DNA from 2 places in the Allobosea sp. 05T438 genome. Region 2 is predicted to be linked to the other one. Evidence: predicted binding sites of a transcription regulator. Region 2 holds the regulator's gene; the other holds the start of a gene.

Region 1 (8,875 bases), on a different contig from region 2:
GCATCGGTAACCGGGCCCCGGTCTTCGTCATCGCCGGGCATACCGACGTCGTGCCCGTCGGCGATGAGGCCGCCTGGACACGCGCGCCCTTCGATGGCGCGATCGAGAACGGCATCCTTTATGGACGCGGCGCCTGCGACATGAAGGGCGGGCTCGCCGCCATGGTCTCGGCTGCGATCCGTTATCGCCGCGAGAATCCCGATGCGCCCGGCTCGATCGCCTTTCTCGTCACCGGCGACGAAGAGGGACCAGCCGTCAACGGCACGGTGAAGCTGCTGCAATGGGCGCATGAGCGCGGCGAGCGCTTCGACCACTGTATCCTCGGCGAGCCGACAAATCCGGCGACGATGAGCGACATGATCAAGATCGGCCGTCGCGGCTCGCTGACCGGCAAGCTCACCGTCCACGGCATCCAGGGCCATGTCGGCTACCCGCATCTCGCCGACAATCCGATCCGCGGCATGGTCCGGCTGCTGGCGGCGCTCGACGCCACCCCTCTCGACGCCGGTACCGAGCATTTCGACCCGAGCAACCTCGAAGTGACGACGCTCGATGTCGGCAACCCCGCGACGAACGTCATCCCCGCCCAGGCCAGGGCCGTCTTCAACATCCGCTTCAACGACGTCTGGACGCCGGAGACCCTCGCGGCAGAGCTTGACCGGCGCCTGCGGGAGGCGGCGGGCAACACCGTGCGCTACGAGATCGACTTCCAGCCGACCAATGCCGTCGCCTTCCTGACCGAACCCGGCCCCTTCGTAGCCATGGTCGCGGATGCCGTCGCCGCCGAGACCGGCAAGCGGCCGCAGCTTTCGACGACCGGCGGCACCTCCGACGCCCGGTTCATCAAGAGCTATTGCCCCGTTGTCGAATACGGTGTCGTCGGCAAGACGATGCACCAGATCGACGAATGCGTTGCCGTCGCGGACCTCGTTGCGCTGGAGCGGATCACGCATCGGTTACTCGCCAGCTATTTTGCAGCGCAACACAAGGCTTGACGCGCCGGAACCACGGGTCATTATCCGCCTTAGACGAAAGTCTAAGATCGCAGATGATGGAGACCGTGATGAGGCTCGCCGCCGACGACATCGCGCGCTCGCTGCGCGGTTCCTGGCACTTGATGACCCGCGGCACAGAGGCGCTTTCCGAACTCGACCTCAGCCGGGACGGATTCTGGCGCTCCTATCTCGCCTTCGCATTGATGCTGCCGGCAACGATCGCAATCCTCGCCGCGACGCGCCTGATGGCCGGGCTGCCGAACAGCGCCGGCCTCTTCACCGCCCCCGCGCTCGTGCTGGCGGTCATCGGCGCGCTCTGTCTCGCGATCCTCGCCGTGCCGGCCCTGCTGATCGCGCTGCGGCCCGAACTGGCGCAGGCGCCGCGCTTCACCAGCTTCGTCATCGCCTGGAATTGGGCCGGCATCGTCTCGGCCAGCCTGATGGCGGTTCCGGCTGCCGTCTTCGCACTCGGCTGGTCGACACCGCAGCTCGCGATGGTGCAGTCCACCTTCTTCGCCGCGATCGTGCTCAGGCTGCGCTATTGCGTGGCGCGCGCCGCCTTCGGCCCGGAGGGACGCGCCATCGCGCTGCCGCTGGTCATCGCCAGCGTCGTGCTCGACTATGGCGTGATCCGGCTGTTCGACCTGTTCTGAGCCGGCCTCAGTAGTCGACCCCGGCGAGATAGAGCCCGCAGGACGGCGCCAGCGCCGCGCACTGCGCCCGGTCGCGCGCCACCAGGATCTGGCCGAGCTTCGCTTCCGGCCAGCGCCCCGCCCCGACCATCTTCAGGCTGCCGACGATCGAGCGGACCTGATGATGCAGGAAGGAGCGCGCATGGGCGTAGACCACGATCTCCGCGCCCTCGCGCCGGACATCGAGCCGGTCGAGCGTACGCATCGGGCTGTTGGCCTGGCATTCGGCGGCGCGGAAGGTGGTGAAGTCGTGGTGGCCGAGCAGCGCCTTGGCGGCCCGGTCCATAGCCTCATGGTCGAGCTTCACGGGGACGTGCCAGACGCGTCCTCGATCGAGCGCCGGCGGCGCCCGCCGGTCGAGGATGCGATAGATGTAATAGCGGCGCTTCGCCGAGATGCGGGCATCGAAATCGCCGGAGACCTGCTCCGCGCTCAGCACGCTCACCGGGACGCTGGATTTCAGCCGGGCATTGGTCGCGTCGCGCACGACGTCGGTGCGCCATTCTTTCTCGATGTCGACATGCACGACCTGATGGGTGGCGTGGACGCCGGCATCGGTGCGGCCGGCGCAGTGCAGCCTGACGGGATGGCCGCAGAAGGCCTCGACCGCCTCCTCGACGCTCTGCTGCACGGAAGGCCCGTTGAGCTGGCGCTGCCAGCCCGAGAACGGCGTGCCGTCATATTCGATGACGAGCTTGTAGCGCGGCATCAGACGCTCTCCCCTGCACCGTCATCCCGGACAAGCGGCGAAGCCGCACCGATCCGGGATCCATGCCGGAGCGCTGCCGATGAAGGTTTCGGCATGGATCCCGGGTCTTCGCTTCGCTGCGCCCGGGATGACGGCGTGGAGGGTGAGATCATCGATTCAGAGCTTGTCGCCGGCCCCGAGCCGGGCGCCGCGCAGGAACTCGGCCCCGCTCATCGGCGCCTTGCCGGCGCGCTGGACCTGCAGCAGCTTCACCGCACCGACGGCGCAGGCGACCGTGCCCTCGTCGTCAAGCAGCGTGCCGGGCTCGGCCGCGCCGCCGGCGCGCGCGGTACGCAGGATCTTCAGCCGCTCCGGGCCCTTGCCGAGGTCGATCTCGGCGAAGGTGCCCGGGAAGGGCGAGAGGCCGCGCACCCGGTCATGCACCTGCTGTGCCGGCAGCGTCCAGCTCAACTTCGCCTCGGCATTGGTGATCTTGGCGGCATAGGTGACGCCCTCTTCCGGCTGCGGCGTGAACTGCAGGCCGCCGCGACCGAGGGCGGCGAGCGCCCGCACCATCAGATCGGCGCCGAGGATGCTGAGCTGGTCGTGCAATTCGCCGGCGGTCAGATCCGGGCCGATCGGCAATGTCTCGACCATGGCGACGGGGCCGGTATCGAGCCCGGCCTCCATCTTCATCACGCAGACGCCGGTTTCGGCGTCCCCGGCCATGATCGCGCGCTGGATCGGCGCGGCGCCGCGCCAGCGCGGGAGCAGCGAGGCATGAAGATTGAGGCAGCCGAGCTCGGGCAGATCGAGGATCGCCTGCGGCAGGATCATGCCATAGGCGACGACGACGGCGACATCGGCCTGATGCGAGGCGATGATCTCGGCCTGCTCCGGCGTCTTCAGCGTCGCGGGCGTGAAGACCGGGATGCCGAAGCGCTCGGCCGCCCTGTGCACCGGCGAGGGCTTGAGATCGAGGCCGCGGCCGGCCTGCGCCGGAGCGCGGGTGTAGCAGGAGACGACCTCATGCCCCTGGCCGACGATCTCCGTCAGCACCGGCACGGCGAAATCCGGCGTGCCCATGAAAATGACGCGCAAACTCATACGCTCGACTTTACCTCAGCTCCGGCATGGCACCGGAAAGAATGAAACAGCCCTCATCCTGAGGAGCAGCCGGAGGCTGCGTCTCGAAGGATGGTCCAGTAACCTCCTGAAGCATCCTTCGAGGCGCCGCGTGCCGCGGCTCCTCAGGATGAGGGCCCGGATGATGCCTGTCGATTACGCGGCCCGCTCGCGCTTGGCCGCCTTGGCGAATTTCTTGGTGACGCGCTCGCGCTTCAACCGCGAGAGATGATCGATGAAGAGCACGCCGTCGAGATGGTCGATCTCGTGCTGCAGGCAGGTGGCGAGCAGACCGTCAGCCGCGATCTCATGTGTCTTGCCGTCGAGGTCCATGTAGCGGACCTTGACCTCTGCCGGGCGCTCGACCTCCTCGTAATACTCGGGGATCGAGAGGCAGCCCTCCTCGTAGGCGCTGAGTTCCTCCGAGGACCAGGTGATCTGCGGGTTGATGAAGACCTGCGGCTTCCTCGGCTCCGGCTCCTCGCCCTCCTTCGCCTCCGGCTTCGACAGGTCGATTGTCACGACGCGCAGCGGCGCGCCGATCTGGATCGCGGCGAGCCCGATGCCGGGCGCGTCGTACATCGTCTCGAACATGTCCTCGACCAGCGTCCGGATCTCGGGCGTGATAGCCGCGACCGGCTTCGAAACGAGGCGAAGCTGGGCGTCGGGCAGGATGACGAGCGGGCGAACGGACATGGGATTCCAACGAGAAAGAGCTGTTGAGCCCGGGACATAAGCATTTGTGAGAGAGCGGTCAAACTGTTCCGCTTTCGTTCGCTATTCTACATCGAATCGGCTAGGCTCCGCGCATGAACGAGATCGCCTTCACCCTGCTTGAACGCCCGGTGACATGGGCAGAGGCCGCCCTCGGCTTCGCGGGCTTGAGCCTCGTCTTGCTGTTCATGGCGGTGATCGCTGGCTGGCGAGGCGGCAAGAACCGCGCGATCGAGGCCGCGATGGCCGCGGAACGTGCCCGCGAGATGGACGACAAGGTCGCGGAGATGAACCGCCAGCAGGCCGAGCTCGCCGGCCGGATGCAGTCGATGGCGGAAATCCTCTCGACAAGGCAGGGCGACCTCGCCCGGCTCGTCGCCGACAGGATGGACGGGCTGAGCCACAAGGTCGGGCAAGGCCTGGAGCAGAACGTCCGCCAGACAACCGAGAGCCTCGGCAAGCTGCAGGAGCGGCTGGCGGTGATCGACACCGCCCAGAAGAACCTGACAGACCTGACCTCCGAGGTGGTGACACTCCGGGACGTGCTCGCCAACAAGCAGGCGCGCGGCGCCTATGGCCAAGGCCGGATGGAAGCGATCATCCGCGACGGGCTGCCCGCCGCCTTCTTCGCCTTCCAGCCGCAGCTCTCGAACGGGCGTCGGCCGGACTGCCTGGTCACCCTGCCCGGCGACGGGCGCGGCCTTGTGATCGACGCCAAGTTCCCGCTGGAGAGCTTCACGCTCCTGCGCGAGGCGCGTGGCGAGGAGGCGAAGAAGGCCGCCGGCCAGCGCGTGCGCAGCGATGTCGGCGTGCATGTGAAGGACATCGCCGAGCGCTATTTCCTGCCCGGCGAAACACAGGACGTCGCGCTACTCTTCGTGCCGTCCGAGTCGATCTACGCCGATCTGCACGAGCATTTCGACGATGTCGTGCAGCGGGCGCATCGGGCCCGCATCATGATCGTTTCGCCCTCGCTCTTGGCGCTGGCGATCCAGCTGATGCAGTCGCTGGTGCGCGACGCGCGAATGCGGGAGGAGGCGCAGGTCATCCAGACCGAAGTCGGCAAGCTGCTTGACGATGTGCGCCGGCTCGGCGAACGCGTCGATAAGCTCGACAATCATTTCCGCCAGGCGCAGGACGATGTCGGCCAGATCAAGACCTCGGCCGGCAAGGTCACGAGCCGCGCCGAGAAGATCGGCGCGCTCGATTTCGACGACGAGAAGAGCGAGCCGAAGCTGCCCTTCGCCAAGGGGCTGGAGCTGAAGGCCGCGGCGGAGTGATCAGCCGCGGTTGAGCACCGCCGACAGTTCGGGCTTCACGTTCAGCGTCTGGAAGACGACGCAGTAGCGCTCGGTGAGCTTGAGCAGGGTGTCGAGCTTCTCCTGCGGCGCATCGGTCTCGACGTCGAAGGAGAGGCGGATCGCCTTGAAGCCGACGGCTGCATCCTTTGCGACGCCGAGCGTGCCGCGGAAGTCGAGATCGCCCTCGGCGCGCACCACGCCCTTCTTCAGCTCGATTTCGAGCGCGGTCGCCACCGCCTTCAGGGTCACGCCGGCGCAGGCGACCAGCGCCTCCAGCAGCATATCGCCCGAGCAGAGCTCCGCACCCGAACCGCCGGTCGCCGGATGCAGGCCCGCAAGCGCGATGGCGCGGCCGGTCTCGACCTTGCAGGCGATATGCTGGTCGTCGAGCTCGCCATGGGCCTTGAGCGTGATGACGGCGGCCTCGGGATTGGTCCGATACTCGTCCTTGAGCGGCGCCTGCAGGGCGCGCAGAGCGGTGACGTCCATGATCGTGATCCTCGTGAAGCGGTCCGCCGGCTTGTAGCCGCTTCAGGCCGCCGCCTCCACCTCCGGCGCGGCATGCCGGTTTTCCTTGTCGAGCGCCCGGCGCAATTCGCGCCGCAGGGTGACGAAGCCGACGGAGCCCTCCTCGCGCGGACGGGCCAGCAGATTCTCGAGGCTGAAGGCGGGCGGCCCCGGCTGCCGTGGCAGGACGAGGATGCGATCGGCCAACCGCAAGGCCTCCTCGACGGAACCGGTGGCGATGGCGACGGCGGGTCGCGCTTGCGTACAGAGCTCCGGCAGAAAGGCGGCGAGCCGGCTGCGGGTTTCGGCATCGAGCGCCGCAAAGGGCTCATCGACCAGCAGCAGCCGCGGCCTGACCAACAGAAGGCGGGCAATGGCGAGCCGCAGCAGCCCTTCGGGCGAGAGCGCGCCCGGCCGCTGCGTCGCCTGCCCCGCGAGGCCAAGGCGCACCAGCACATTGGCGATCAGGCCCTCGCGCTCGAACGGCGTCGCCTTCGGCAGGACGAAAGCCAGGTTCTCGGTGAGATCGAGCCAAGGGAAGAAGCGCGGCCGCGCGCAGAGCAGGCCGATTTCGGCCGTCGGCACCTCACCCTCATCGGTCCGCAAACTGGCAAGCGCACGCAGCGCCGCCCGCCGCACCTCGGACGCGCCTAGCAGGGCGACGATCTCGCCGGCAGCAGGGCGCGGCGGAACGGTCTCGGGAGAGCGGGAGAGAGTGTGAAGAGCGGCCGACATTGCTGGCTCCATCCATGAACAAGGCGGAAGGAGCGCGGACGGCAGCAGGCCGTCCCGTCGTCCCGCGCTTTAGCTGCATTTGTTTCGCGCCCGCAAGCTGAGGCTCAAATCGGCGCGTGTCCTTTTCTAAGGTCCGAACGTCCGCTTTGTCAAACGACGTTCACCACCACATGCCGGCCGTCTCGGCCGTCCTTTCCTGATGCGGCGCCTCGTCGCGCAGGGAGCGGTCGAGCGCGCGCAGCGGCTCGCGTTTCGCGAGGCGGCGGGCGATGCTTGTCATGGATGCGATCCCTCATTTCGACGACGCGAGGGATCGGGACGGGTGGCGTCCTTGGCCCCACGCTTTAGCTGCACTTATTTCGCGCCCGCAAGCTGGTGGCTCAAATCGGCGTATATCCGTCTTTCAGGTCCAATCGTTCTGTTTACCAAACAACACAATCGTGATCGGTAACTGCATCATTACCGTATACAGGCTGTAGAATTTAGTTCTCTCGTCCCCTTTCCCCGCGTGCTAGAACAAATGGCAGACGACGGAACCGTGCCCACGTGACAGCCTCCTCGACAGCGCCCGCACTTGCCCTCTCCGACATGCTGCACGATCCGGAGGCGGGCATCGCGAGACTGTTCGAGGCGGCGCGGCGCAAGGACAAGGCGGAGAAGCGGCAACTGCTGGTGGCGGCGCTGCGGCAGCTGCTCGACGATGGCCGGGTTTCGGCCAAGGCGATCCTGACCGGTCCGCGCGGCGGGCTTTCCTGCGCGCACCGGCTCTCGGCCGTGATGGATGCGGTCGTCATCGGGCTGCACAAGGCCGCGACCTCGTATTTCTATCCGGCCGACAACCCCTCGCAATCGGAGCGGATCGCGGTCGTCGCCGTCGGCGGCTATGGCCGCGGCACGCTGGCGCCCGGATCGGACGTCGATCTTCTCTTCCTCTTCCCGCATAAGCAGACCGCCTGGGGCGAGAGCGTGGTCGAATCCATGCTCTATCCGCTCTGGGACCTGAAGTTGAAGGTCGGCCATTCCGTGCGCTCGGTCGATGATTGCGTGCGCGAGGCGCGGGCGGACATGACGATCCGCACCGCCCTGCTGGAGGCACGCTTCCTGGTGGGCGACCGGGCGCTGTTCGACGAGATGACCCGCCGCTTCAATGCCGAGGTGGTAGAGGGCACAGCCGCCGCCTTCACCGAGGCCAAGCTCGCCGAGCGCGAGACGCGGGTGCAACGGGCCGGCGCGTCGCGCTATCTGGTCGAGCCCAACGTCAAGGACGGCAAGGGCGGCTTGCGCGACCTCAATACGCTGTTCTGGATCGCCAAATATTCCTACCGCGTCGATGACGTGCGCGAACTGGTCGCGGCCGGGCTCTTCGACGAGGACGAGCTGCAGATGTTCCAGCGCTCGGAGGAGTTCCTCTGGCGCGTACGCTGCTGGCTGCATTTCATCACCGGACGCGCCGAGGAGCGGCTCTCCTTCGACCTGCAGCGCCAGGTCGCCGCCGCAATCGGCTATGTCGGCCGCAGCGGCCAGGCCCCCGTCGAGCGCTTCATGAAGGCCTACTTCCTGATCGCCAAGGATGTCGGCGACCTCACCGCCATCGTCTGCGCGGCGCTGGAAGCGCGCCAGCAGAAGCCGCGCGCGACGCTCTCCCGGCTTTTCGACACCCTGGCGAAGCGCAAGCGCGAGCGCTCCCTCGGCCATCGCGACTTCAAGCTGACGAGCCAGCGGCTCAACGTCGTCGACGACAGCGCCTTCGAGCGCGACCCGGTCAATCTGCTGCGGCTCTACGAAATCGCCAGCCGCGAGGATCTCGCGATCCACCCCGGGGCAAGCCGCCTGGTGACGCAGTCGCTCAGACTGGTGACGCCGGGCCTGCGCAACGACCCGGAAGCCAACCGCATCTTCCTCGAAATCCTCACCGCCCGGCGCTCGCCGGAGGTGGTGCTCCGCCGCATGAATGAATCCGGCCTGCTCGGCCGCTTCATCCCGGATTTCGGCCGGGTCGTGGCGATGATGCAGTTCAACATGTACCATCACTATACGGTGGACGAGCATCTGATCCGGGCGATCGGCGTGCTGGCCGAGATCGACGCTGGCGTGCTCCAGGCCGAACACCCGCTCGCC
Region 2 (8,875 bases):
CCTGCTGGAGCAGAGCGCCCCGCTCGTCCAGCAGGCCATCATCGACCCGGAGGGCGATTTCGTCTCGCTCGCCGACCAGTTCGGCCATGTCGTTGTCGATGCCGAGTGCGGCGAGGCGGAGCTGCAGCGCGTCGCGCTGCGCGTGCGCCAGCACCGCGTCTCGGTGGTCCTGAACCTCGAAAACCTCGAGGCGGACGAGCAGCTGCGCGCCACGGCAGCCTTCCTCGGCGGGCTCTTCGACGTCGACCGCTCGCTCTGGTTCCCGATGCTGATCGTCGTCGACGAAGCCCAGCTCTTCGCCCCGGTGATGGCGGGCGAGGCCTCGGACGAGGCGCGCCGACTCTCGCTCGGCGCCATGACCAATCTGATGTGCCGCGGCCGCAAGCGCGGCCTTGCCGGCGTCATCGCGACGCAGCGCCTAGCCAAGCTCGCGAAGAACGTCGCGGCGGAAGCCTCGAACTTCCTGATGGGTCGCACCTTCCTCGACATCGACATGCAGCGCGCCGCCGACCTGCTTGGCATGGACCGGCGCCAGGCCGAAATGTTCCGCGATCTCGAACGCGGCCAGTTCGTGGCGCTCGGCCCTGCCCTGTCAAAGCGCCCGCTGCCGATCAGGATCGGCACCGTCAGCTCCGTCGATCGCGGCAGCGCGCCGGGGTTGATGCCGCTGCCCGAACAGGCGCCGGCGGAAGCAGGCAAGCTGATCTTCACGCCCGGCGAGGACGAGCCGCCGCCGATGGCGCGGCCGGTCCGCCCGGCGCCGCGCCCACGCCCGGACCCGAACGAGGTGCTGCGCCGGATCGAGACTTACCGCCCGGCTCCGCAGACCGAGCCCGAGCCCGAGATCGAGCTGGAGCCGGAAGAGCGCGAAGCGATCATGGTCGAGATTCTGCGCGAGCTGATGGCCGACCCTGAAGCACGCTCGCGCCAGGTCGCGGTGCTCTATCAGGATTTCACCGTGCGCTGCCGGATGCGCCGGCTCGGCCGGACGAATCTGAGCCTGGAGGAGTTCCGCCGCAGGCTCGCCGTGGCGCGGGCCGGCGTTAGCGACAGCGTCGCGACCAGCGAGGGCTGGCAGGCGGCAGTCGTGGCCTCGGGCACGCTGCCGGAAGACCTGCAGGGGCTCTTCCTCTACATCGCCCGCACCGCCATCGAGGGCAGGCCCTGCCCCAGCGATGCCGAGCTCGCCGAAGTCTATGGCAGCCACTCGCCCAGCCGGGCGCGGCGCCTGCTCGGCTATATCGAAGAGCGCGGCCTGATCGTCTGTCATGTCGACTTCCGCGGCCTGCGAACGCTCGCCCTGCCTGCGCTCGGCGTCGAGACCGCGCCGGGCCAGGCTCAGCCGCGCACGGCCGGGATGCCGCGCAGCGCCCGCGGATAGAAGCCAGCGCCGCGCGCTCGGTGACTTCAACTCACGAATGCTGTTCCAGCCGGCCGACTAATCACGCCGGCTTCGCACCACCATGTTCTGACCTCCACAGGAGATCTGGATCATGGAATATCGGCGTTTGGGCCATTCGGGGCTGAAGGTTCCCGCCCTGAGTTTCGGCGCGGGCACCTTCGGCGGACAGGGGCCGCTCTTCAGCGCCTGGGGCAACACGGACGCCAAGGAAGCGCACCGCCTCGTCGATATCTGCCTCGATGCCGGGCTGAACCTCTTCGACACAGCCGACGTCTACTCGAACGGGGCGTCCGAGGAAGTCCTCGGCGAGGCGATCAAGGGCCGCCGCGACAAGGTGCTGATCTCGACCAAGACGACGCTGCCGATGGGCGACGGCCCGAACGATGCCGGCTCCTCGCGCAGCCGCCTGATCAAGGCGACCGAGGACGCGCTGCGCCGGCTCGGCACCGACTATATCGACCTGCTGCAGTTGCATGCCTTTGACGCCGGCACGCCGGTCGAGGAGGTTCTCTCGACGCTCGATGCGCTCGTCCGGGCGGGCAAGCTTCGCTATGTCGGCGTCTCCAACTTCTCCGGCTGGCAGCTGATGAAGTCTCTGGCCGCCGCCGAGCGTCATGGCTGGCCCCGCTATGTCGCGCATCAGGTCTACTACTCGCTCGTCGGGCGCGACTACGAATGGGAGCTGATGCCGCTCGGCCTCGACCAGAGCGTCGGCGCGCTGGTCTGGAGCCCGCTCGGCTGGGGCCGCCTCACTGGCAAGATCCGGCGCGGCCAGCCTCTTCCGGCCGGGAGCCGGCTGCACGAGACAGCCGAGTTCGGCCCGCCGGTCGAGGACGAGCAGCTCTACGCCATCGTCGACGTGCTCGATGCCATCGCGCAGGAGACCGGCAAGAGCGTACCGCAGGTCGCGATCAACTGGCTGCTGCAGCGCCCGACGGTCTCCTCGGTCATCATCGGCGCCCGCAACGAGCAGCAGCTGCGGGACAATCTCGGAGCCGTCGGCTGGAACCTGACGGCCGAGCAGGTTGTGCGGCTCGATGCCGCGAGCGTCCGTACGGCGCCCTACCCGTACTTCCCCTATCGGCGGCAGGAGGGTTTCGGCCGTCTCAATCCGCCGCTGGTCTGAGCCGTTATTGCGAGGAGCAGGGCGACGAAGCAATCCAGGGGGCCGCAGGACGGACCACGTCAGCCGGATCCCCCCTGGATTGCCTTGCTTCGCTCGCAATGACGGGCTGCTCCGTGCGAGCGCGCTTCGGGAGATGACCGCCGCGCAAAACTTGACCACCCCGCCCCCGAACGTGCATGACCTGTGGCCGTATTCACGGGTCCGGCCATGCGCGTTCTGTTGATCGACAACTACGACAGCTTCACCTGGAACCTGGTCCACCTCATCGGTGGCCTGGGGGCCGAAGTCGATGTCTGGCGCAACGACGCGCTGTCGGTCGAAGAAGCGCTGGGCGGCGAGCATGATGCGATCGTGCTCTCGCCCGGCCCCTGCACGCCAAACGAGGCCGGAATCTGCCTCGATGTCGTCCGGCAAGGCGCCGCCCGCAAGCCAATTTTCGGCGTGTGCCTCGGACTGCAGGCGATGGGGCAGGCCTTCGGCGGCGACGTCGTGCGGGCGCCCGTGCCGATGCACGGCAAGGTCTCGCCGATCAGGCACAGGGCACGCGGCCTGTTCCGCGGCATCAACGGGCCGCTGCAGGCGACGCGCTATCACTCCCTCGTGGTCGATCGCGATTCCTGCCCGACTGTCTTCGACATCGAGGCCGAAACCGATGACGGCCTGATCATGGCGCTCTCGCACCGGGAGCTGCCGGTCCACGGCGTCCAGTTTCATCCGGAGAGCATCGCCTCCGAGCATGGCGCGACGATCCTGCGGAATTTCCTCGATCTCGCCCAGCGATGGCGCAGCGAGCACGAAGCCGCCGCCCTGACCCCATCAGCCTGATTTCCGCAGAGTTTCCATGGACGACTTCAAACCCTTCATCGCCAAGGTCGCGACCGGAGCGACACTCTCGCGCGAGGAGGCGCGGGACGCCTTCGACACGATCCTCTCCGGCGAGGTCACCAACGCGCAGTCCGCCGCCTTCCTGATGGCGCTGCGCGTCCGCGGCGAGACGATCGACGAGATCGCCGGCGCCGTCGGCGCGATGCGCGGCAAGATGCTGCCGGTGAAGGCGCCGGCCGAGGCGATCGACATCGTCGGCACCGGCGGCGATTCGTCCGGCTCCTACAACGTCTCGACGCTGGCTTCGATCATCACGGCAGCCTGCGGCGTGCCCGTCGCCAAGCACGGCAACCGCGCGGCTTCCTCGCGCTCCGGCGCGGCCGACGTGCTCACCGCACTCGGCGTCAAGGTCGGCCTCGATTCGGCCGGGACGGAGCGCTGCATCGCCGAGGCCGGTGTCGGCTTCATGTTCGCGCCGACGCATCACGCCTCGATGCGCCATGTCGCGCCGGTGCGTACCGAGCTCGGCACGCGCACGATCTTCAACCTGCTCGGCCCGCTCTCGAACCCGGCCGGGGTGAAGCGCCAGCTGATCGGGGCCTTCTCCGAAACCTGGCTGGAGCCGATGGTCAAGGTGCTGGCCTCGCTCGGCTCGACTCGCGTATGGGCCGTGCACGGCTCCGACGGGCTCGACGAGATCACCACGACCGGGCCGACCCGCGTCGTCTCGCTGGAGAACGGCAACGTCGAAAGCTTCACCATCAGCCCCTCCGATGTCGGCCTCGAGCCGGCCAGGCCGGAGGAGCTGCGTGGCGGCACGCCCGAGCAGAATGCGGCCGCGCTGAACGCCGTGCTCGCCGGCGAGAGGACCGGCTTCCGCGATATCGCCGCCTTCAATGCCGCGGCAGCACTGCTCGTCGCCGGCAAGGCTGCGAACCTGAAGGACGGCTTCGCCCAGGCGACGGCCGCCCTCGACTCTGGCAAGGCCAAGGCGACGCTGGGCGCCCTCATCAAAGCCTCGAACGCGTGAGGGCGGCATGACCGACATCCTCGCCAAGATCGAAGCCTACAAGCGCCAGGAGATCGCGGCCGCCAAGGCCGCCGTGCCGCTGGCCGAGATCGAACGCCGCGTCCGTGCCGCCGGCAAGCCGCGCGGATTCGCCGATGCTCTCGCCGCCAAGCTCGCGGACGGCAAGCCGGCCCTGATCGCCGAGATCAAGAAGGCGAGCCCGTCCAAGGGGCTGATCCGCGCCGATTTCGACCCGCCTTCGCTCGCCCGTGCCTATGCCGCCGGCGGCGCGGCCTGCCTCTCCGTGCTGACCGATGCGCCCTCCTTCCAGGGTCAGCCGGAATTCCTGACGCAGGCGCGCGAGGCCTCCGGCCTGCCCGCCCTGCGCAAGGATTTCCTCTACGAGCCCTATCAGGTCTACGAAGCCCGCAGCTGGGGCGCCGACTGCATCCTGATCATCATGGCTGGTGTCGACGACGACACCGCCAGGGCGCTCAACGAAACCGCGCGCGAACTCGGCATGGACGTGCTCGTCGAGGTTCATGACGACGCCGAGCTCGACCGGGCGCTCAAGCTCGAGAGCCGCCTGCTCGGCATCAACAACCGCGATCTGCGCAGCTTCCACGTCGATCTCGCGGTGACCGAGCGGCTGGCGCCGCGCGTCCCCTCCGACCGCATCGTCATCGGCGAGAGCGGCATCTTCGCCCATGCCGACATCGCCCGCCTCAACAAGGCCGGCGTCAACAGCTTCCTCGTCGGCGAGAGCCTGATGCGGCAGGCGGATGTCACGGCCGCGACGCGGTCGCTGCTGACCGGCACGGCGCAAGAGAGCGCGGCGTGAGCCGGCTCAGCCACCTCGACGCCCAGGGCCAGGCGCATATGGTCGATGTCGGCGACAAGGCCGAGACGACCCGCATCGCCGTCGCCGAAGGGAGCGTCGTGATGGCGCCCGGGACGATCGCGATCGTGCGCGACGGCAACGCCAGGAAGGGCGACGTGCTCGGCACGGCGCGCCTCGCCGGAATCATGGCCGCCAAGCGCACACATGAGCTGATCCCGCTCTGCCACCCCCTGCTGCTCAGCAAGATCGGGGTCGATCTCACGATCGACGAGGCATTGCCGGGCGTGCGCGTGCGCGCCGAAGTGAAGATGAAAGGCCAGACCGGCGTCGAGATGGAGGCGCTCACAGCCGTCTCGGTCGCCTGCCTGACCGTCTACGACATGGTCAAGGCGGTCGACAGGGCGATGCGGATCGAGAACATCCGGCTCATGCACAAATCCGGCGGCCAGTCCGGCGACTACGACGCAAAGGCTTCGCAGGAAGGAAGTCGAGCATGATGTCATCCGAAAACCGGTCCCCACTATTCGCTGCCGCGGACCTGCGGTTCGGCATCCTGCTCTGATGGCGCTCACCCCGGTCCCCGTCGCGCGCAAGGCGCTGCTCGACAGCATTCCAGGGCCGACCGGGGCCGAAACCCTGCCGCTCGCGCAATGCGCCTGGCGGGTGCTTGCCGGTGAGGTCAAGGCGCTCCGGACCCAGCCGCCCTTCGCCAATTCCGCCATGGACGGCTATGCCGTGCGCGGCGACGACATGGCGGCGGGCATCTCGCTCGCGGTGATCGGCGAATCCGCCGCTGGCCGGGCCTTCGAGGGCTCGGTCGGGCCGGGACAGGCCGTGCGCATCTTCACGGGCGCGCCAATGCCTGATGGCGCCGATACCGTCCTGATGCAGGAGGATGCCGACGGCGTCGACAGCCCGGCGATCCGCGTGCGGGTGCCGCCCGCCAAGGGCAAGTTCCTGCGCGCAGCCGGGCTGGATTTCCGCGAAGGCGACGTCCTGCTGCCCGCCGGGCGCGTGCTCGACAGCGCTGCGCTGGGCCTCGCCGCCGCGATGGGACATCCGACCTTGCCCGTCCGGCGCAAGCCGCGCGTCGCGATCCTTGCCACTGGCGACGAGTTGGTGGCTCCGGGCGAGCCGGTCGGGCGCGACCAGATCGTCGCCTCGAACTCCTTCTCGCTCGCTGCACTGGTCGAGAAGGCCGGCGGTGCCGTTCTCGATCTCGGCATCGCCCGCGACGACCACGCCGACCTCGCGGCCAAGATCGGCCAGGCGCGGGACGCCGACGCCGACGTCCTCGTCACGCTCGGCGGGGCCTCGGTCGGCGCGCATGACCTCGTGCAGGAGGCGCTGACGCGGGCCGGCATGTCGCTCGGCTTCTGGAAGATCGCGATGCGGCCGGGCAAACCCATGATGACCGGCCGACTCGGCCGCATGGTCGTGGTCGGCTTGCCCGGAAACCCGGTCTCCTCGATCGTCTGCGGCCATCTCTTTGTCCTGCCGCTGATCGAGGCTCTGCTCGGCATTGGGGAGGCCGACCGCGACCGCAGCATCCCCGCCCGCCTCGGCCGTGACATGCCGGCCAATGACGAGCGCGAGGACTATCTGCGCTCGGAGCTCGCACTGACGCCGGATGGCTGGGTGGCGACGCCCTTCGACCGGCAGGATTCCTCGATGCTCGGCACGCTGGCACGGGCGCAGGCATTGACGATCCGGCCTGCCCATGCCGCGCCGGCAAAAAAAGGCGACATCTGCCGCATCCTGCCGCTGCGCTAGATCACCGCTCATCCTGTCGGACGCGATCGTAGCGATCTGTATAGGGTTATCGCATCGGATCTGCCCGAAAAGTGGATTCCACTGTTCGCTTCGATGCCGGAGCCCGCTTGCGGAACACAAGTGGAACGCGTATGGTGTTCCTGCTTTGTTTCGAATCTAGCCTTCGAGAAGGCCGGCGGGGATCATGCTGACACGCAAGCAACACGAACTCCTGCGCTTCATTCAGGAACGCTTGCGTGAGAGCGGGGTGCCGCCCTCCTTCGACGAGATGAAGGATGCGCTCGATCTGCGCTCCAAGTCGGGCATCCACCGGCTGATCATGGCGCTAGAGGAGCGCGGCTTCATCCGTCGCCTGCCCAACCGGGCGCGTGCGCTCGAGATCATCAAGATGCCCGACGGGCTCGGCGCCCCGCAGCAGCGGCAGCGTTTCAACCCTGCGGTCGTCCAGGGCGGCCTCGGCTCGCAGCCGAATCTCACCAAGCCACGCCCTGCGTCCGATGAGGACAGCCGCTCCTCCATCGCGATCCCGGTCATGGGCCGCATCGCCGCCGGCACGCCGATCTCGGCGATCCAGAACCGTAGCCACACCGTCTCGCTGCCGCCCGACATGCTCGGCTCCGGCGAGCATTACGCGCTGGAAGTGCGTGGTGACTCGATGGTCGAAGCCGGCATCCTCGACGGCGACACCGTCATCATCCGCAAGCAGGATTCGGCCAATACCGGCGACATCGTCGTGGCGCTGATCGATGATGAGGAAGCGACGCTGAAGCGGCTGCGCAAGCGCGGCTCCTCGATCGCGCTCGAAGCCGCGAACCCTGCCTATGAGACGCGCGTGCTCGGGCCGGACCGGGTCAAGATCCAGGGCCGCCTCGTCAATCTGATGCGGCGCTACTGAAGGCGCTCGACCTCGGCTTCGCCGTCGGCGGAAGCCGGTGTCACACTCGGAGGCGCTGTCGAGGCTTGCGCAGGGCGCTGCTCACGGCGGCGGCTCCAAGGGCGGTCGGCAGCGTTCTGCTCCGAGACATGGCTGCTCCACCCCGATCCTGTTCGATAGAGCGAAGTCGCGCCGTCGCGCGATAACGCCATTCGCTCGATCAGCCGTGCCTTGCAGGTTCCGCTCCAGGGGATGGCGGTGACGACGAGGTCAGCCCGCATGCAGTCCTCGATAAGCGCCAACCTGTCGCGCGTGTAGGAAACGGTGCGCTGATCCGGCGTCCGTGCGACGCAGCCGAGCGCATCGCAGCTAATGCCGGCCCGCAGCGTCGGATCGTCCGGCGAACGGCGATCGCCATCAGCAGCGAGCCATTGCTGCAGCACGAAACGGCTCGGCTTGCCCGCAATCGCGAGGCGGCCATCCGGGCCCCGCACCGCCAGCCCCGAACCGTCGCGTTCGATCAGGATTTCCGGCCGCTCCGGCTTGCCGGCGATGGCCACGCCGAGCAGGAGCGGCAGCGCCGCCAGCCAGCGCCAGGGCGTGGTCCAGAGCGTCAGCCACAGCAGCGCCAGCACGAAGCAGGTCAGCACCGCCGGCCCGAAGGCTGCGATCATCACCGTGGAATGGTCGATGCTTGCGACCCAGTGCGCCACCTTGAGCACGACATCGGAAGCCAGCCCCATCAGCGCCCAGGCGGGCCAGTCCAGTCCGAAGGGGTAAGCCAGCACGCCGAAGACGGCCGCCGGCATGACGAAGAGCGAGACGAAGGGCAGCGCCATCGCATTGCCGAGCAGGCCGAAGGGATTGAAGGTCTGAAAATGATAGGCGCCGAAGGGCGCTGTCGCGGCCGTTGCCAGCAACGTGGTGACGACGATGCCGAGTGCCGCGGCCCAGACCGGCCCAAGCGGCCACGGCAAGCTGGGCGGCGGCTGGGAGCGCTTTCGGCTCTCCCAGCGTTCGGCAAA

What was found. Region 2 encodes LexA, which represses DNA repair genes until DNA is damaged. Its sites were predicted from a motif close to TGTTCNNNNTGTGTTCNG; they were not measured.
Region 1: a site for LexA is predicted at 4,261-4,278, ahead of AC1DIN_RS08145 (DNA recombination protein RmuC). Genes of this name have one in related genera too.

The regions. Positions count from the first base shown of each region.
Region 1 is NZ_JBFTKQ010000002.1:896,347-905,221, forward strand. It holds gene dapE (succinyl-diaminopimelate desuccinylase) at 1-995, shown strand, start outside; gene AC1DIN_RS08125 (hypothetical protein) at 1,064-1,648, shown strand; gene truA (tRNA pseudouridine(38-40) synthase TruA) at 1,656-2,396, opposite strand; gene fmt (methionyl-tRNA formyltransferase) at 2,553-3,482, opposite strand; gene def (peptide deformylase) at 3,657-4,196, opposite strand; gene AC1DIN_RS08145 (DNA recombination protein RmuC) at 4,310-5,494, shown strand; gene AC1DIN_RS08150 (OsmC family protein) at 5,495-6,004, opposite strand; gene AC1DIN_RS08155 (ATP-binding cassette domain-containing protein) at 6,047-6,757, opposite strand; gene AC1DIN_RS08160 ([protein-PII] uridylyltransferase) at 7,346-8,875, shown strand, end outside.
Region 2 is NZ_JBFTKQ010000005.1:138,485-147,359, forward strand. It holds gene AC1DIN_RS13245 (helicase HerA domain-containing protein) at 1-1,381, shown strand, start outside; gene AC1DIN_RS13250 (aldo/keto reductase) at 1,494-2,528, shown strand; gene AC1DIN_RS13255 (anthranilate synthase component II) at 2,736-3,353, shown strand; gene trpD (anthranilate phosphoribosyltransferase) at 3,370-4,383, shown strand; gene trpC (indole-3-glycerol phosphate synthase TrpC) at 4,391-5,203, shown strand; gene moaC (cyclic pyranopterin monophosphate synthase MoaC) at 5,200-5,700, shown strand; gene AC1DIN_RS13275 (molybdopterin molybdotransferase MoeA) at 5,765-6,976, shown strand; gene lexA (transcriptional repressor LexA) at 7,161-7,871, shown strand; gene AC1DIN_RS13285 (ComEC/Rec2 family competence protein) at 7,865-8,875, opposite strand, start outside.